DNA from 4 places in the Sphaerisporangium dianthi genome. Region 2 is predicted to be linked to each of the others. Evidence: riboswitches for the same ligand, from Rfam matches in the RefSeq annotation. Region 2 holds a riboswitch; each other region holds the start of a gene.
The links. A riboswitch is a leader RNA that binds a small molecule or an ion and turns the genes downstream of it on or off. The one in region 2 is predicted to bind cyclic di-AMP.
Positions count from the first base shown of each region.

Region 1: linked by a shared signal. The riboswitch ahead of ACFO60_RS22435 (hypothetical protein) and the one ahead of ACFO60_RS23475 (C40 family peptidase) in region 2 are both predicted to bind cyclic di-AMP.
Region 3: linked by a shared signal. The riboswitch ahead of ACFO60_RS07860 (glycoside hydrolase family 25 protein) and the one ahead of ACFO60_RS23475 (C40 family peptidase) in region 2 are both predicted to bind cyclic di-AMP.
Region 4: linked by a shared signal. The riboswitch ahead of ACFO60_RS07495 (CHAP domain-containing protein) and the one ahead of ACFO60_RS23475 (C40 family peptidase) in region 2 are both predicted to bind cyclic di-AMP.

Region 1 covers NZ_JBHSFP010000016.1:52,054-55,405, forward strand. The annotation lists gene ACFO60_RS22420 (hypothetical protein) at 1-90, opposite strand, end outside; gene ACFO60_RS22425 (hypothetical protein) at 420-770, opposite strand; tRNA gene ACFO60_RS22430 (tRNA-Lys) at 1,015-1,091, opposite strand; gene ACFO60_RS22435 (hypothetical protein) at 1,267-1,878, opposite strand; cyclic di-AMP (ydaO/yuaA leader) riboswitch at 2,181-2,315, opposite strand; gene ACFO60_RS22440 (OsmC family protein) at 2,978-3,352, opposite strand, start outside.
Region 2 covers NZ_JBHSFP010000017.1:72,304-75,655, forward strand. The annotation lists gene ACFO60_RS23470 (helix-turn-helix domain-containing protein) at 38-202, shown strand; gene ACFO60_RS23475 (C40 family peptidase) at 449-1,504, opposite strand; cyclic di-AMP (ydaO/yuaA leader) riboswitch at 1,534-1,739, opposite strand; gene ACFO60_RS23480 (amino-acid N-acetyltransferase) at 2,111-2,656, shown strand; gene ACFO60_RS23485 (RDD family protein) at 2,772-3,352, shown strand, end outside.
Region 3 covers NZ_JBHSFP010000004.1:3,909-7,260, forward strand. The annotation lists gene ACFO60_RS07855 (CehA/McbA family metallohydrolase) at 1-512, opposite strand, end outside; gene ACFO60_RS07860 (glycoside hydrolase family 25 protein) at 881-1,651, opposite strand; cyclic di-AMP (ydaO/yuaA leader) riboswitch at 1,664-1,809, opposite strand; gene ACFO60_RS07865 (substrate-binding domain-containing protein) at 1,952-2,233, shown strand; gene ACFO60_RS07870 (PP2C family protein-serine/threonine phosphatase) at 2,533-3,352, shown strand, end outside.
Region 4 covers NZ_JBHSFP010000003.1:327,381-330,732, reverse strand. The annotation lists gene ACFO60_RS07500 (hypothetical protein) at 1-525, opposite strand, end outside; cyclic di-AMP (ydaO/yuaA leader) riboswitch at 1,033-1,184, shown strand; gene ACFO60_RS07495 (CHAP domain-containing protein) at 1,250-1,879, shown strand; gene ACFO60_RS07490 (ABC transporter substrate-binding protein) at 2,421-3,352, shown strand, end outside.

The DNA of each region.
Region 1 (3,352 bases), on a different contig from region 2:
GGTGGCCGTCGTGGCGCTCAGGCCGACGAGACCTCCGGTGAGCGCGGCCGTTACAGCGAGCGTCGCGGCGTATTTCTTGATGGCGGGCATCGCGTTTCCCCCTTGACGTCGGGTCGCCCCGATAAAGGAATTCGTCTCCGCGAGGAGGTGAACCCCTGAGGCGACTCGTTCAGAATCTGCCCACCCGAGATCTCTCCAGGGCCCCAACCCGACAAACGAGGATAAGGACGTCTTGGGGCGCATTTAACATCTTATTATGACAATGCGGGCAGTATTTCCCGATATGCCCGAATCGTCGGAAGAGGACCGGCGCCTGCGGGCGTCCCTCGCCCGCCGCACGCCGCACCCGGCCGCGCCGACGCCCCGCGCGCCATGGACGCCCGGCACGCCCAGGGCGTCCCGCGCGCGGGGACACCGGGTCACATCAACTCGTCGAGCATGTCCTTCAGGTGGTCGGCCGCCTTCTCGATGTCGTCGTAGTCCCTCTGCGCCGCCCGCATCTTCACCGCGATGACACCGCACCGGTGGGCCTTCTTGAAGTCCCCGAAGGGGAACTTGTACCGGCCCTTGTTCGACTCGTCCTGCTCGTCGTCCACGCCCAGATGCCACTTGGCGTACTCGTCCATGCCGTGCTTCTCGATAAACGCGTTCTCCTGGTCGGTCGACGGCTGGTGCTCGCTCCAGTCGCCCATCTCGTCAAGCTTGAACTGCTTGTCCTTCGCCAGGCTCTTCGCGTGGTCGTACGCCTTCTTGTTCAGCTTCACCGTCATGGCTCTCTCCGCTCTCCGGTCCGCGGCGCCCGCCCTCACGGCGCGGGCCGCCGTCTTCCCGGGTCTGCTACCCACCGATCGCGGAGGCAGTGACGTTCCGGGCTCGGGCCTCGGCGGCGCCCTCATGCGCACGCGGTGGGGGACCTTGCCGCGCACGTGGTCGCAGGGCCCATGCGGCGAGGGCCGGAAATGACTGTGGGCACCCTCCCCGTAGGGAGGATGCCCAGGTCATCGGTGTTGACCGTGGTGCGCCGCCAGGGACTCGAACCCCGGACCCGCTGATTAAGAGTCAGCTGCTCTAACCAACTGAGCTAGCGGCGCATCAACTACGGCGACTTTAGCAGTCCCGGCGAAGCTACGCACATCGGCGGGAGGTCGGCGTGCCGGTACCAGGGGGAAGCACCGGCACGCCCATTCCCCGGGGAGGCGCCGGAGCACAGGGCTCCGGCCGGCCTGGATGTGCGCCGAGGGGACAAGCTGTGGATCAAGCTGAGGATCAGGGGGCGGAGACGAGCGCCAGGGTGGGCTCGGCGGGGTCGCGGTCGTAGACGCCCCAGGCTCCGTCGGAGAACGGGACCGGGGCGTTCTTCTTGCCCGGGCCCTTGCCCCACTTGGTGATGACGTAGTCGACCTTGATGTGGCCGGCGCCGAAGCCCGTCACCATCAGGCTGGAGTCGTTGAAGTCGCCGCCGGTCAGTTCGGCGAACGTCTTGCCGTCCATGTCGAGCATGACGCCGCTCTGGGAGGGGATGCCAGGGCCGCGGTCGCCGATGAAGAACGGCGCCTTCTTGCCGTTGTAGACCACATAGCCTTCGGTGCCGAGCGGCCAGCTCGGGCTGGCGAACAGGCCCTTCTGCATCGGCTTGCCGATGGCCGGCAGACCGGTGTCACCGGCGCGGCCGGAGGAGTCGTCCCAGAAGTAGGAGGCCTTCGTCGAGCCCTTCAACATGACCCGCTGGGTGGTGGCGGCGGCGACGCCGTCCTTGCTGCGCTCAGGCGAGCTGGCGGCGTGGGCCGTGGTCGTGCCGGCCACTGCGGTGCAGACGATCGCCGCACCGACGACGCTGCAAACCACGCGATATTTGGGGGTGTTCGTGAAAAAAGACATGGGAGGGCAGGATCTTTCATCAGAAGACAAGGGACCCGGGCTCCGAGTTCGGTCAAGAGGGTTCGGCGCCGGGAGAGGAAGCGTTCGCAGTCGCTAGTGGGGCGACAAGGGCATGGTCTACCGCTGCGCGAGCGCTTCTTACGTGGGTCGGTCGGGCAGGTGGCGTCGAGGCCACCGCGTCGCAAGGCTGCTGCGAATCGCCCGGTCGGCTGGTTACAAGCCGACTTGTGTGCCGCTTCTGACGGCAAGATCCGGGTCTAGGGTCGCCCGGAGGACGGAGTGGGGCGGTGTGTCCACTCGAGTCTCCTCTCCAATGACGTCTACCGAGTTAGCTGACGGGTTCGGGCGTGGAGTTCGCCCTACCGCTCGCGCGGATTCACCCCAAAGGACATGGGTCCCCGGTTCCCGTGGGCCGGTAGGCCCGGTGGGACTCGACGTTCGGTCGGCGGCCTTCCTGCTGAAGACCAGGTCACCGTCCGTTCTGGTAGAAGACGTTACCGGTCAAGTCAGGACAAAGCAAACGAAGTGTCTACAAAGCATTAGAAGATCTACCTATCGGGCATGAACACCAACATATCGGGCAATTCACCCCAGCGGGAGCCATCAAGGCCATACGCATGTGACTGCTGTGACTCAAGGTGAGAATGGGGCGTCACATCTCTCTTCACCCGGCCCATCGAGCCCTCTTGGGTAAAGGCCCCTCATTGGCAAAGGAAGCGGCGCCGGCACCAGCACGACAGGCATTGGGGCTTCGTACCCCGAGAGCGGGCTCGGCTCGTGCCATGAGAGCGGATGCCCGGGGGTGGGGGTGGACATGAGTCGGGGCCGGACAGTCCCCCGCCTGTCCGGCCCCGATCTCTCACGGTCCAGCGCCGATGCCTTCCCCCAAACGCATCGGGCGGTCCCGCTGTACGGACGCGGTCCCCCACCGCGTCCTTTTGGTGAAAGCTTCGCTGCGCCCTTCCGGGCGCGGGTCGCATCCCCCTTGACCTGCCTTAACACTACATACCGGGGCCTGAGGCGCTCGTCATCGCACGGTATAGATTCGGTCTAAGTCGCGGGCATGACCGGGTACGGGATGACCCGGCGGCCCGGGCGGCTAATCGGGTAGTTCGACGGTGACCTCGGTGCCCTTCTGCAGCGACCGGCTGACGGTGCAGTGCCGCTCGTGCACTCGATGCGCGACGGCGCGGAAGACCTCGTCCGCCTCGGCGTCGCCCTCGGGCAGTTCGACGTCGTAGGTGATCGTGACCGGCCCGAGCAGCGTGGGCTCGATCTTCTCCGCCTGGACCGTCATCGCCAGCCGCACGAGCCGGTGGCCGCGCTTGGCGGTGAGCGGCTCGACGGTCACGATGTTGCACCCGCCCACCGCGGCGAGCAACAGCTCTACCGGGGTGAAGACGCCTTCTTCGTCGCCGCTGCCCATGGCGACCTCGGCCCCGCGGCCGTTGCGGGCCACGAAGCCGGTCTCAGT
Region 2 (3,352 bases):
ATCAGACGGTGTTGGACTGAGCGACGATGATCTTCTATTGCTCGCCGAACTGGCCAAGGGCGTGACCGTCGACAGGGTCGGGCGGCGGCTCGACGTGAGCGGCCGCACCGTGCGACGCCGCCTGCGCGGCATCTGCGACCGCATAGGCGTGGCCACCGCCATCGAGGCCGTGGCCTGGGCGGCGCGGCGGCGCCTCATCTGACGCGCGCCGGGCGGCCCGATCCTCCGGCTGTGCCGGCGCGGGCGGCGCCGATTCATCCGGCCCGGGTGGCAGGCGGCGCCACCACCTCCGACCCGGGCGGCGCGGCGGCGCCGCCCGTCCGCCGCGTGCGCATCGCCCGCACGCGGCATCCGGCATGCGCCCGGTACGCCGTCCCGGCTCGGGGCCGCGGTCCGGCGCAGGTCCGCGGTCCGGCTCAGGCCCGCGGCCCGGCCGCGACCTGGCGCACTAGTCGGCGATGCGCACTCCACCCGCGAACGGGCGGTTGCCCAATGGGACCACCCGGACGACGTCACCGGTGCGCGGGGCGTGCACCATCATGCCGCCGCCGATGTAGATGCCGACGTGGTGCAGGTCGTTGTAGAAGAAGACCAGGTCGCCGGGGCGCAGTTCCTCCCGGGACACGTGCGTGCCCGCGGTCCACTGGTCGCCGGTGTAGTGCGGCAGGCTGATGCCGACCTTCTGGTAGGCCCACATGACCAGGCCGGAGCAGTCGAAGGTGCGCGGCCCCGCCGCGCCCCAGACGTACGGCTTGAGCTGCTGGGTCAGCGCCCACTTGGCGGCCTGGGCCGCCTTGCCCTCGCCCGGGATCGGAATGTCGATCTTCGTGGCCCTGCCGAACGTCTGGCCCGCCTGGGACAGCGCGCGCTTGAACAGGCTGCTCTCGGTCCTGGCGACCAGGCCGCGGATCTTGTCGCGGTGCGAGGCGAGGTCGGTGACGAGCTTCTTCACCTCGGCCTCGCGGGCCTTGGCGCCGGCCTTGGCGCGCTCGGCGTTCGCCATCGCCTTGCTGATCTGGGCGACCTCCTCACCCTGCTGCAACTGCAGGGCATAGGTCGTGGCCACGCGGTCGAGGTAGGCGTCGGGGTCGGCGGTCATGGCCAGGTTGAAAGGCGAGCCGAGACCGCCCGTCATGTAGGCGTCCTGGGCGTACATGCCGGCCTTGGCGCGCTTGGCCTCGAGGTCGGCCTCGCTCTTGACGAGGGTCTTCTTGGCCAGTTCGGCCGACCGCTGCGCCTGCTTGAGCCGTTCCTTCTGGCCGTTGTACTGCTCGGTGAGCGACTCGATCTGGTTGTAGAGGTGCTCGACCTGGTTCTTGAGATCGTTGAGGCTGGGCTTGGGCTCGGCCGTCGCGGCCACCAGGGGCGAGCCGAACGTGAGCGCCATCAGCGCCGTGGTGACCAGCGCGATGCGGCGTGGAAGGCGCCAGGACGCCGTCGGGGCGCCGCCGAACCGGGCACGGAGGCCGCGTTCTCGTGCGCGGGCGTGTCTTCCCGCGCTCATTCCAGGCGTGCGCCTAGGCTGCACCAACAAGCTCCTTCCCAAGGCCGCCTACCGGGTTAGCTGACGGGTTCGGGCCGGAGCAGCCCTACCGAGAACGTGACCATGGAGGATCGCGATGCCTCCTTCTCGGATTCACCCCAGGGGTGGTGGGGGCGCGGGGGTTTCCCCGTCTCCCACCTTTGGGTCCCCGGTTTCCCGCCGCTCGGACGAGGTGGGAATTAGGCGGTGCGGCCACCGCGGAGCGATGACCGACATTGACGCTGGACACTAGTGCAGTCCTGGTTCCTGCTCAACCAGAACTGCGAATTCTGTTGAGGTTGCACAACCGGGGTATCACGGAGAGATCACACGCGTGAGCGCCGCGCACCCGCGCCGAGCTGCGGTTACCCGGTGTCCGAGCGCTGATGCCACGGAAATCCGCAGGTCCGGGACCTTGTCGTGTCGCGCGTCGCCGGACCGCCCGGCCGCGCACACCCACTGCGCCCGAAGGGTGACGCTGTGCGATCCCGGCGCAGAGTTGCCAGGTGTTTCGGACAGACCGATATGGCGGAGCGGTGGCGGCGGCGTGCGGTGGCGTCCGCGGGAGGGCCGATACGCTGGCCCCTCATGGAGCAGGCAGCGCAGCGCGTACCGGCCGCAGGCGTGTCCGTCGTGAGGCGGGCCCGCACCTCCGACGTCCGGGTGATCCGGCGACTGGTCGACACCTACTCCGGTGACGGGCCGCGCCTTCTGCGCAAATCGACCGTGACCCTTTACGAGGACGTCCAGGAGTTCTGGGTGGCCGAGCGTGACGGCGCGGTGGTGGGCTGCGGAGCCCTCCATGTGCTCTGGGAGGACCTCGCGGAGATCCGCACGGTCGCCGTCGACGACGCCTGCCGCGGCCTGGGCGTCGGCCACATGATCGTCGCCGCGCTCATCGAGGCCGCCCGCGAACTGGAGGTCCGGCGCGTCTTCTGCCTGACCTTCGAGGTCGCGTTCTTCGCCAGGCACGGTTTCGTCCCGATCCAGGGGACGCCGGTGTCCCCGGAGGTCTACGCCGAGTTGCTGGACTCCTATGACGAGGGCGTCGCCGAGTTCCTCGACCTGGAGCACGTCAAGCCGAACACTCTCGGTAACACGCGCATGTTGCTGCACCTGAGTCCGCGATCTTGACCCTCCCGGTGACGGAATGGAAAGGTGACTGTTGATGCCGCTGTCGCTACCTTGGCAACATCACGGCATGTGCGCCTGACAGAGGACACGTGCGAAGCCGAAGTGAGGTGACACGGTGAGCACCGGACAGCCGCCGTACCCACGCGATGAGCCGGACGACGGTCATTCGTCCTCCGGCTCTCCGCAATATGGGCAGCAGAACCCCCCGGGCATCGATCCGGAGGTGACCGTCGTCCACCGTCCCCAGCCCACCTCCGAGCACGCGGCCCAGCCCCAGCAGGGCTACGGCCAGCAGGGGGCCTACGGGCAGCAGGCAGGGACGGGCTCTTACGGGCAGCCGGGCTCCTACGGTCAGCAGGGCGGGACCGGAGCGTACGGCCAGCCGTCCTATCCTCAGCAGTCCCAGGGGCAGGGCTACGGGCAGCAGCAGTACGGCCAGCAAGGGCAGCAGTCGTACGGCCAGCAGCAGGGGCAGTACGGCCAGCAGCCGCAGTACGGTCAGTACGGGCAGCAGGAGGCCCAGCAGGGCTACGGCCAGCAGGCGGCGCAGCCGCCCTACGGTCAGCAGCAGGGCGCGTACGGCCAGCAGGGCGGCGGCTATGGCCAGCAGCCCTACGGCCAGCAGGGCCAGGCGTACGGCCAGCAGCAGCCCTACGGCCAGCAGGAGGCCCAGCAGGGCTACGGCCAGCAGGCCCA
Region 3 (3,352 bases), on a different contig from region 2:
ACCCGCTCCGCGCCGGCGGTGACGCCGGTGGCGGTGTCCGTCTCGACCAGCCGTGCCCCGCCGGGGGCGACGCGGTACACCTGGCCGCCGACGCCGACCTCGGCCTCGGCCGCGCGGCCGTTGTCGATCAGCAGCGTCAGCGGGAGCGCTCCGCCGCCGGGTTCGAGCACGATGCGCGGCCGGCCGTCCAGCCGGTGGCCCGACGGCGTGAGCCGCAGCACGGCCAGTCCCTCGGGCGGTTCCTCGTCGAGCGCGTCTCTGAGCACCTCGTCGAAGTCCAGCTCGCGCACCAGGATTTCGCGCTCGGCGTCGCTGCTGTCCGGATGCTCGGCTCGCACCCGGCCCGCGGCGGCCCGGAAGAACGCCTCGTCGTCGACGAACCGCGACGGGCTCATCGACCTGACGTAGGCGATCGGGGGCTCGCCCCAGCTCATCCCGTGCTCGGCGAGCGCCTCGCGGTACCTCTCCAGCGCCTTGGCCACGGCCTCTGGAAGCATCGGATCGTCACTCATTCGGCCCTCCCGTGATCCCCGTTGTGCCGTAATGGTCACACCGGCGGAAGGCTTCCGGTCCGGAGGAACCCGAGGCGGGTGAGGTTTCTTCCCATCTCGGATCGTTTCTCTGAATAGGCGGATAAAGCACCCACAGACCGGCCTGCCGCATCAGGCCTCGGGCGGCGACCCGCCGGTGGCGGGCGAGGGCGAGAGCGACGAGTCCGGGCCGGGGCCGGCGGAGTTATCCACAGTTTCCACAGACTCGTACACAGGTTCGAATTTGATCTCTACGGTGGACTCGCCGGCGACGATCACGCCGCCGCCGGCATCATTCCGAATCCGGCGCGATCCCGCGCGAACGGGCGTCCGCCAGGCCTGCCCGCCCCTCAGCGGCGGCCGAGGGCGCGCAGCTGGCCGGGGGTCAGCGAAGAGACGTTCTGGTCGATCGGGACGTCGGTGTACTGGTGGATGGTCCAGGTCTTCCAGTCGGCGGGCGGCGTGACGTCCCCCTGCGCCCTGCCGTAGTAGGCCACCCACAGGGGGTAGGCCTGAAGGCCGTGGCCGTAGGTGTCGGCGAAGTTCCAGCCGCTGTAGAACAGCGGGGTGATGCCGGTCTTGGCCTTCACATGGGCCAGCCAGGTCTTGGCCCAGGTGTTGACATGCTCGACGGACTGACCGTCAGCCGTCTCCAGGTCCAGCACCAGCAGGTCGCCGCGCTTGCCGGGCTGGGCGTTCACCACCGACAGGAAGTGGTCGGCCTCGGCGATGGGGTCGTCGCCGGGATGGCCGTAGTGGTAGGCGCCGCGGACGATGCCCTTCTTCGCCAGTTCCTGCCAGTGGCGGGCGAAGGAGGAGTCGCGGAAGGTCAGGCCCTCGGTGGCCTTGATGATGCCGAACTGGGCCGGGCTGGCGTTCCAGTCGTGATCCGACTCGTAGGAGGAGACGTCCTGGCCGTAGGTGTGGACCGAGTCGGCGTGCGCGGCGGCGGGCGCGGCGGCGGGCGCGGCGGCGTCCGCCGGGCCGGTCAGGACGACGGTCGCCGTGGCGGCGGACGCGGCCAGGGCCACACCTGCGACGGCCGCGCGGAGGCGGTCGCCGGAGAGGCCGACGTGGTTACCGAGGGAGCGGGCGATCGAGGCAAGCCGACGAGAGGGCATGTAGAGATTGGCTCCTAGCTTCCATGCCGCTTACCGGGTCAACTGACGGGTTCAGGCGAGAAAGGCCCTGCGGGCGGGCCCTTGGGGCCGGCGCTCCGATACACCCTGGAAAGATTGGTTCCCCGGCTCCGCGAGTGCGGATTCAGCGAGCGCGTATCCTCATCGGGGCTGCTCCCCGGGCACGCGCGATCTGGGCAACGAACCGGCAACGGACCCGACAGCGCAGGCCATGGTCACGTATGCCGCTATCCACAAAGGTACACCAAACCCCATAACGGTGCAAATCAGACAAAACTCTCCTTGGGATACCGCCGCCGCCTGGGGCCCGCCTGCGGCGATGACGCGACCCACCACTCTCTGAAGGTTCCCGGCGACGTCAGCGTGGTCGGATTCGACGACCTGACGCCGGCGCGGTGGGTGCCCCCTCCGCTCACCACCGTCCGCCAGCCGCTCGGCGAGATGGGCCGGGCCGCCGCGTCCATGGTGATCGCACTCGCCGGCGGCGAACCCCTGCCGCACAGCCGCCTCATTCTGACCACCGATCTGATCGTCCGGGAGAGCACCACGGCTCCCAGCAGGTGATCTCGGCCGAGGGCGTCGCCGGCAAAGGAGTATCTACGACGGGCCGGGGTTTCGGCCGCCGCTGAGGGGTATGTGGCGCGTGCCGCGTCAGGTCGGATCCGTCCGCACGGCGCGCGCCGCCCGTCTTCCTGGCCCGCAGGAGGATTCGGCGTTCGAATCGCGAACCGCCGGCCGGTCACCGGTCATCGGGGCGAGGGTAGTGCAAGGTCGTCGAGAGATGCGGGTGGTCCCATGTGGCCGGAAACGTGGTAGAGGCCGGAACGGCGCGAATGCTCGCCGGGATACTCGAAGCCAGTCACGTGACCGCCTTCGAGGGCGTGCCTTACCTGGTCCACGAACACGCGGGGTACGCCGGGCTGAGCGACGTGCTGATCTACCTCGTCGACCTGCAGCAGGACGTGCTGCGCCTGTGCACCGGGCGCGGCGACAATGCCGGCGAGGGCGCGGGCCCCGAGGCGGACGAGCTGCGCATCGACACGACGGCGGCGGGCCGGGCCTTCCGGGAGACGCGCATCCTGGAGCCGTCCGGCGACGACGGCGGCCCTGGTCATTACTGGGTGCCGCTGCTGGACGGCACAGAACGGCTCGGAGTGCTGCGGATATCGATCGCCGACGCCCACCACGCGTCGCAGGACGACATGCGGGCCCTGGCGTCGCTGATCGCGTTGCTGGTGGTGAGCAAGCGCTCCCACAGCGATTCCTTCGCCCGGCTGGTGCGCACCCGGCCGATGCACGTGGCCGCCGAGATGCAGTGGAACCTGATGCCGCCGCTGGCCTTCGCGTGCGAGCAGGTGGTCATCAGCGCCGCCCTGGAGCCGGCCTACGAGGTCGGCGGGGACGCCTTCGACTACGCCATCGCCGACGACAAGGTGTACCTGGCGGTATTCGACGCCATGGGCCACGACGTCTCCGCCGGGCTCACCGCCTCCCTGGCGGTCGCCGCCTGCCGCAACAACCGCCGCCAGGGCGCCGACCTGATAGAGACCGGCGAGGCGATCGAACGCACCTTGATACAGGAGTTCGGCCGGGGCACCCGGTTCGTCACCGCGATCATGGCCGAACTGGACCTCTCCACCGGAATGCTGACCTGGGTCAACCGCGGCCATCACCCGCCGGTGG
Region 4 (3,352 bases), on a different contig from region 2:
GCCGAGCCCGCGCACGGCGGCGGCCAGCCCGGCGGGGACGGGCAGCGCGGTGAACACGGTGAGCCGTCCCGCCCTGGCCGCCGCGCGCAGGCGGATCCCCGCCGCGACGCCGAGGGCCCGCCGGGTCGGCCTCGCCTCGGCGCGGGCGCGCAGCAGCGGGGCACCGAGGCCGGCGGTCAGCAGTTCGAGCAGGCGGATCGTGGCCAGGCCGTCGTCGACGAGGACCATGCGCGAGGGAAAGGCGGTCAGCGACGTGAGCTGGAGCCTGCCGGAGAAGGCGTCGCCGAGCACCCAGGCGGCGTGCCGCCCTGGGCGGGGCATGCCCGCTTCGGCGGCCTCGATGCGCAGTCCGGGGGGAAGGTCGAGCGCGTCCAGCTCGGCCCGGGTCACGCCCAGGCCCGGCAGCCTGCCACGGGTCACCACGCGCGTGTCAGGCCCGATCACGCCGGCGTGCCGCGCCTCGACCGCGCACAGCAACTGGAGGGGAGACTCCACCCAGGCGACGGCCGACCCCTGCTCCCGCACGCGGCTTCGACCGTTCCTCTCCACGCCGGGCATTGACACGTTCACGACGCATGCAACCTAGCCCGGCGACCCTACGAAGGAGGGAACAGACGATGAACGGCGGCCGACGACGGCCGGGCCGTTGTCCGGTCGCGTGCCTCGCCGCCCGCGTCACGCCCGTAACTTTCGCCCCATTTGACACGCAAGGGCACGGGCGTTTCAAGTATCACTCGCGCAGCGCCGCCCCAGCGGGGCCCGGCACCGGGAGCCCGGAGCGACGACCGCGGTACCCTACCCATGTCGCCGCAGGTCAACCACGCGACCATGTCAGGCGCCCGGCCGGTGCGCGCCTTTTTGCCACCGCAAGCCCGGACAGCCTTAAGAGATTTGTCCTACTTGCATCATGTTTGTCCGATGTATTACTCTCGTAGGAATCCCGGCAAGGGAACCGCCCATCAGGGCGAAAACCCCGTGCCGATGAGATTGCCCGGCGCGGCCGGTCCTCTGCGGAGAGCCCTCTCCCGCCGTCACGCGCCACCGCCGAGTCCGCTCCCACGCGGAGCCGGGGACCCACCTCCCTTGGGGTGAATCGATCGCGCCCGCCCACGGACGCGACCGTAGGGCGAACCTTCACGCCCGAACCCGTCAGCTAACCCGGTAGGCGGCTGGACGAAGGAGTTTCAGCTTGTCCATGTTCACACATCGGCTTCTGGATGCCCCGAAGAATCAGCTGAAGGCTTTCACGTTGGGCAGCCTGGTGCTCGCCCAGGTCGTCACCGGCACCGCGCTCGCCGCGCACGCCGACACCTCTCCCGCCAAGGACAACGTCATCGCCGCCGCGCGCGAAGAGGCGGCCAAGACGGCGAAGATGCCGTCCCGGCAGGTCTCCGCCGAGCAGCTGCTGGCACTGGCGGAGAAGCAGGTCGGCATCTCCGAGAACGGCTCGGGCGGCGGCACCAAGTTCCACGCCTGGTACATGAGCTCCCCGCGCGCCAAAGAGACGGTGGCCCGCGACACCGGCACGATCGCCGGGTACGCCGACGCCGCCTGGTGCGACATGTTCGTCTCCTGGGTCGGCACCCAGCTCGGCCTGCAGGACACCGTCGGCACCGACGCCTACACCGTCGCCCACGCCAAGTGGTTCGCCGGCCACGACCGCTGGGGCACCACCCCGAAGCCCGGCGCCGTGGTGTTCTTCTCCTTCAACGGCGGCAAGAGCTTCGACGACATCGAGCACGTCGGCTTCGTCATCAAGGACAACGGCGACGGCACCATCAAGACCGTCGAGGGGAACACCGACGGCGGCAAGGTCGAGATCCGCACCCGGCCGGCCTCGCAGATCGTGGGATACGGCTACCCCAGCTACGCCGCCTAAGCCTCTTCTCCCCCCTCCGGTGCCTCATCCCATGGCGTCCTCGCCGCCTCCCCGCAAGAGGGCGCCCCGCCGACGCCGCACGGCCGGTCCTCTCCGCCGGCCCTGCGGCGCCGGCGCCCGTCCGGCTCCCGCACGGTCCGGGCCGGGCCTCCGGAGGCCCTCGGACGCCTCCGCCCGTGGCGCATGGATGATTTGCGCCCGACTGTGCCGCATGCGATGGGAGCGCTCCCAATGCTGCCAAAGGGGTATATGGGAGTGCGTCGACGGTTTTCGAGCTCCTAATCGCCCCAGGAGTAACAGTTAGGTTTCAGCATATTGACGCCAGCATTGCCTGTCGGGGACCCTTCGTGGGAGCGCTCCCAAATATCGCTCGCAGGTTCACCCCCGCGAGATCACGACTTGAGGGATCCAGCACATCGTGGGCCCGACTGTCGGGGCCGGCCCTCGATGCACCTCCCAATGATCGGGCAACCACCTGAGAGGGGTCCGGAAAATGATGAAGAAAATGCGCCGCGGGAGGCTACTCGCGGTCGCATCGGTGATGACGGCCGCGCTTGGCATCACCACCGCTTGCTCCTCCGGCGACACCGGCGGCGCCGCCGGCGGCTCGTCCTCGGCCGCGCCCGCCGAGAAGATCACCCTTACGCTGCAGACCTTCGGTGGCGGCACCAACTTCGGCTACAAGGCCGCCGTTGAGAAGTGGAACAGCGAGCACCCCAACGTTCAGGTCAAGTACAACAACCTGACCGACAGCTTCGAGAACGTCTACTGGCCCCAGATGCTGCAGTGGCTGCAGTCGGGGACCGGCGCCGGTGACGTGGTCGGCATCGACGAGGGCGGCATGGGTCTGGCCAAGGCCCGTCCGCAGTTCTTCGCCGACCTCGGCCAGTACGGCCTGCAGAGCCGCCAGGCCGACTTCCCCGCCTGGAAGTGGGAGAACGGCGTCAACACCGAGGGCAAGCTGTTCGCTCTCGGCACCGACGTCGGCGGCATGAGCATCTGCTACCGCTCCGACCTGTTCAAGAAGGCCGGCCTGCCCACCGACCGCGAAGAGGTCGGCAAGCTCTGGAGCGGCGGCTGGGACAACTTCATCAAGGCCGGGCAGGACTTCCAGGCCAAGGTGAAGGACGCCAAGTTCGTCGACAGCATCAACACCATCTACAACGTGGTGCTGGCGCAGGAGGCCGCGAAGAACGGCAACGTCAGCTACTTCGACAAGAACCAGCAGCTCATCGTGGACAAGAACCCGGCCGTCAAGACCTCGTTCGACCTCGCCACGAAGATCAGCCAGACCGGCCTGACCGCCAAGCTGCAGAACTTCACCGACGGGTGGAACACCGGCTTCGTCAAGTCGCAGTTCGCCACCCTTGGCTGCCCCGGCTGGATGCTCGGCGTCGTCTCGGGCACGGCTGGTGACAAGTTCAAGGGCAAGTGGGACGTCGCGACGGTGCCCGGCGGCGGCGGCAACTGGGG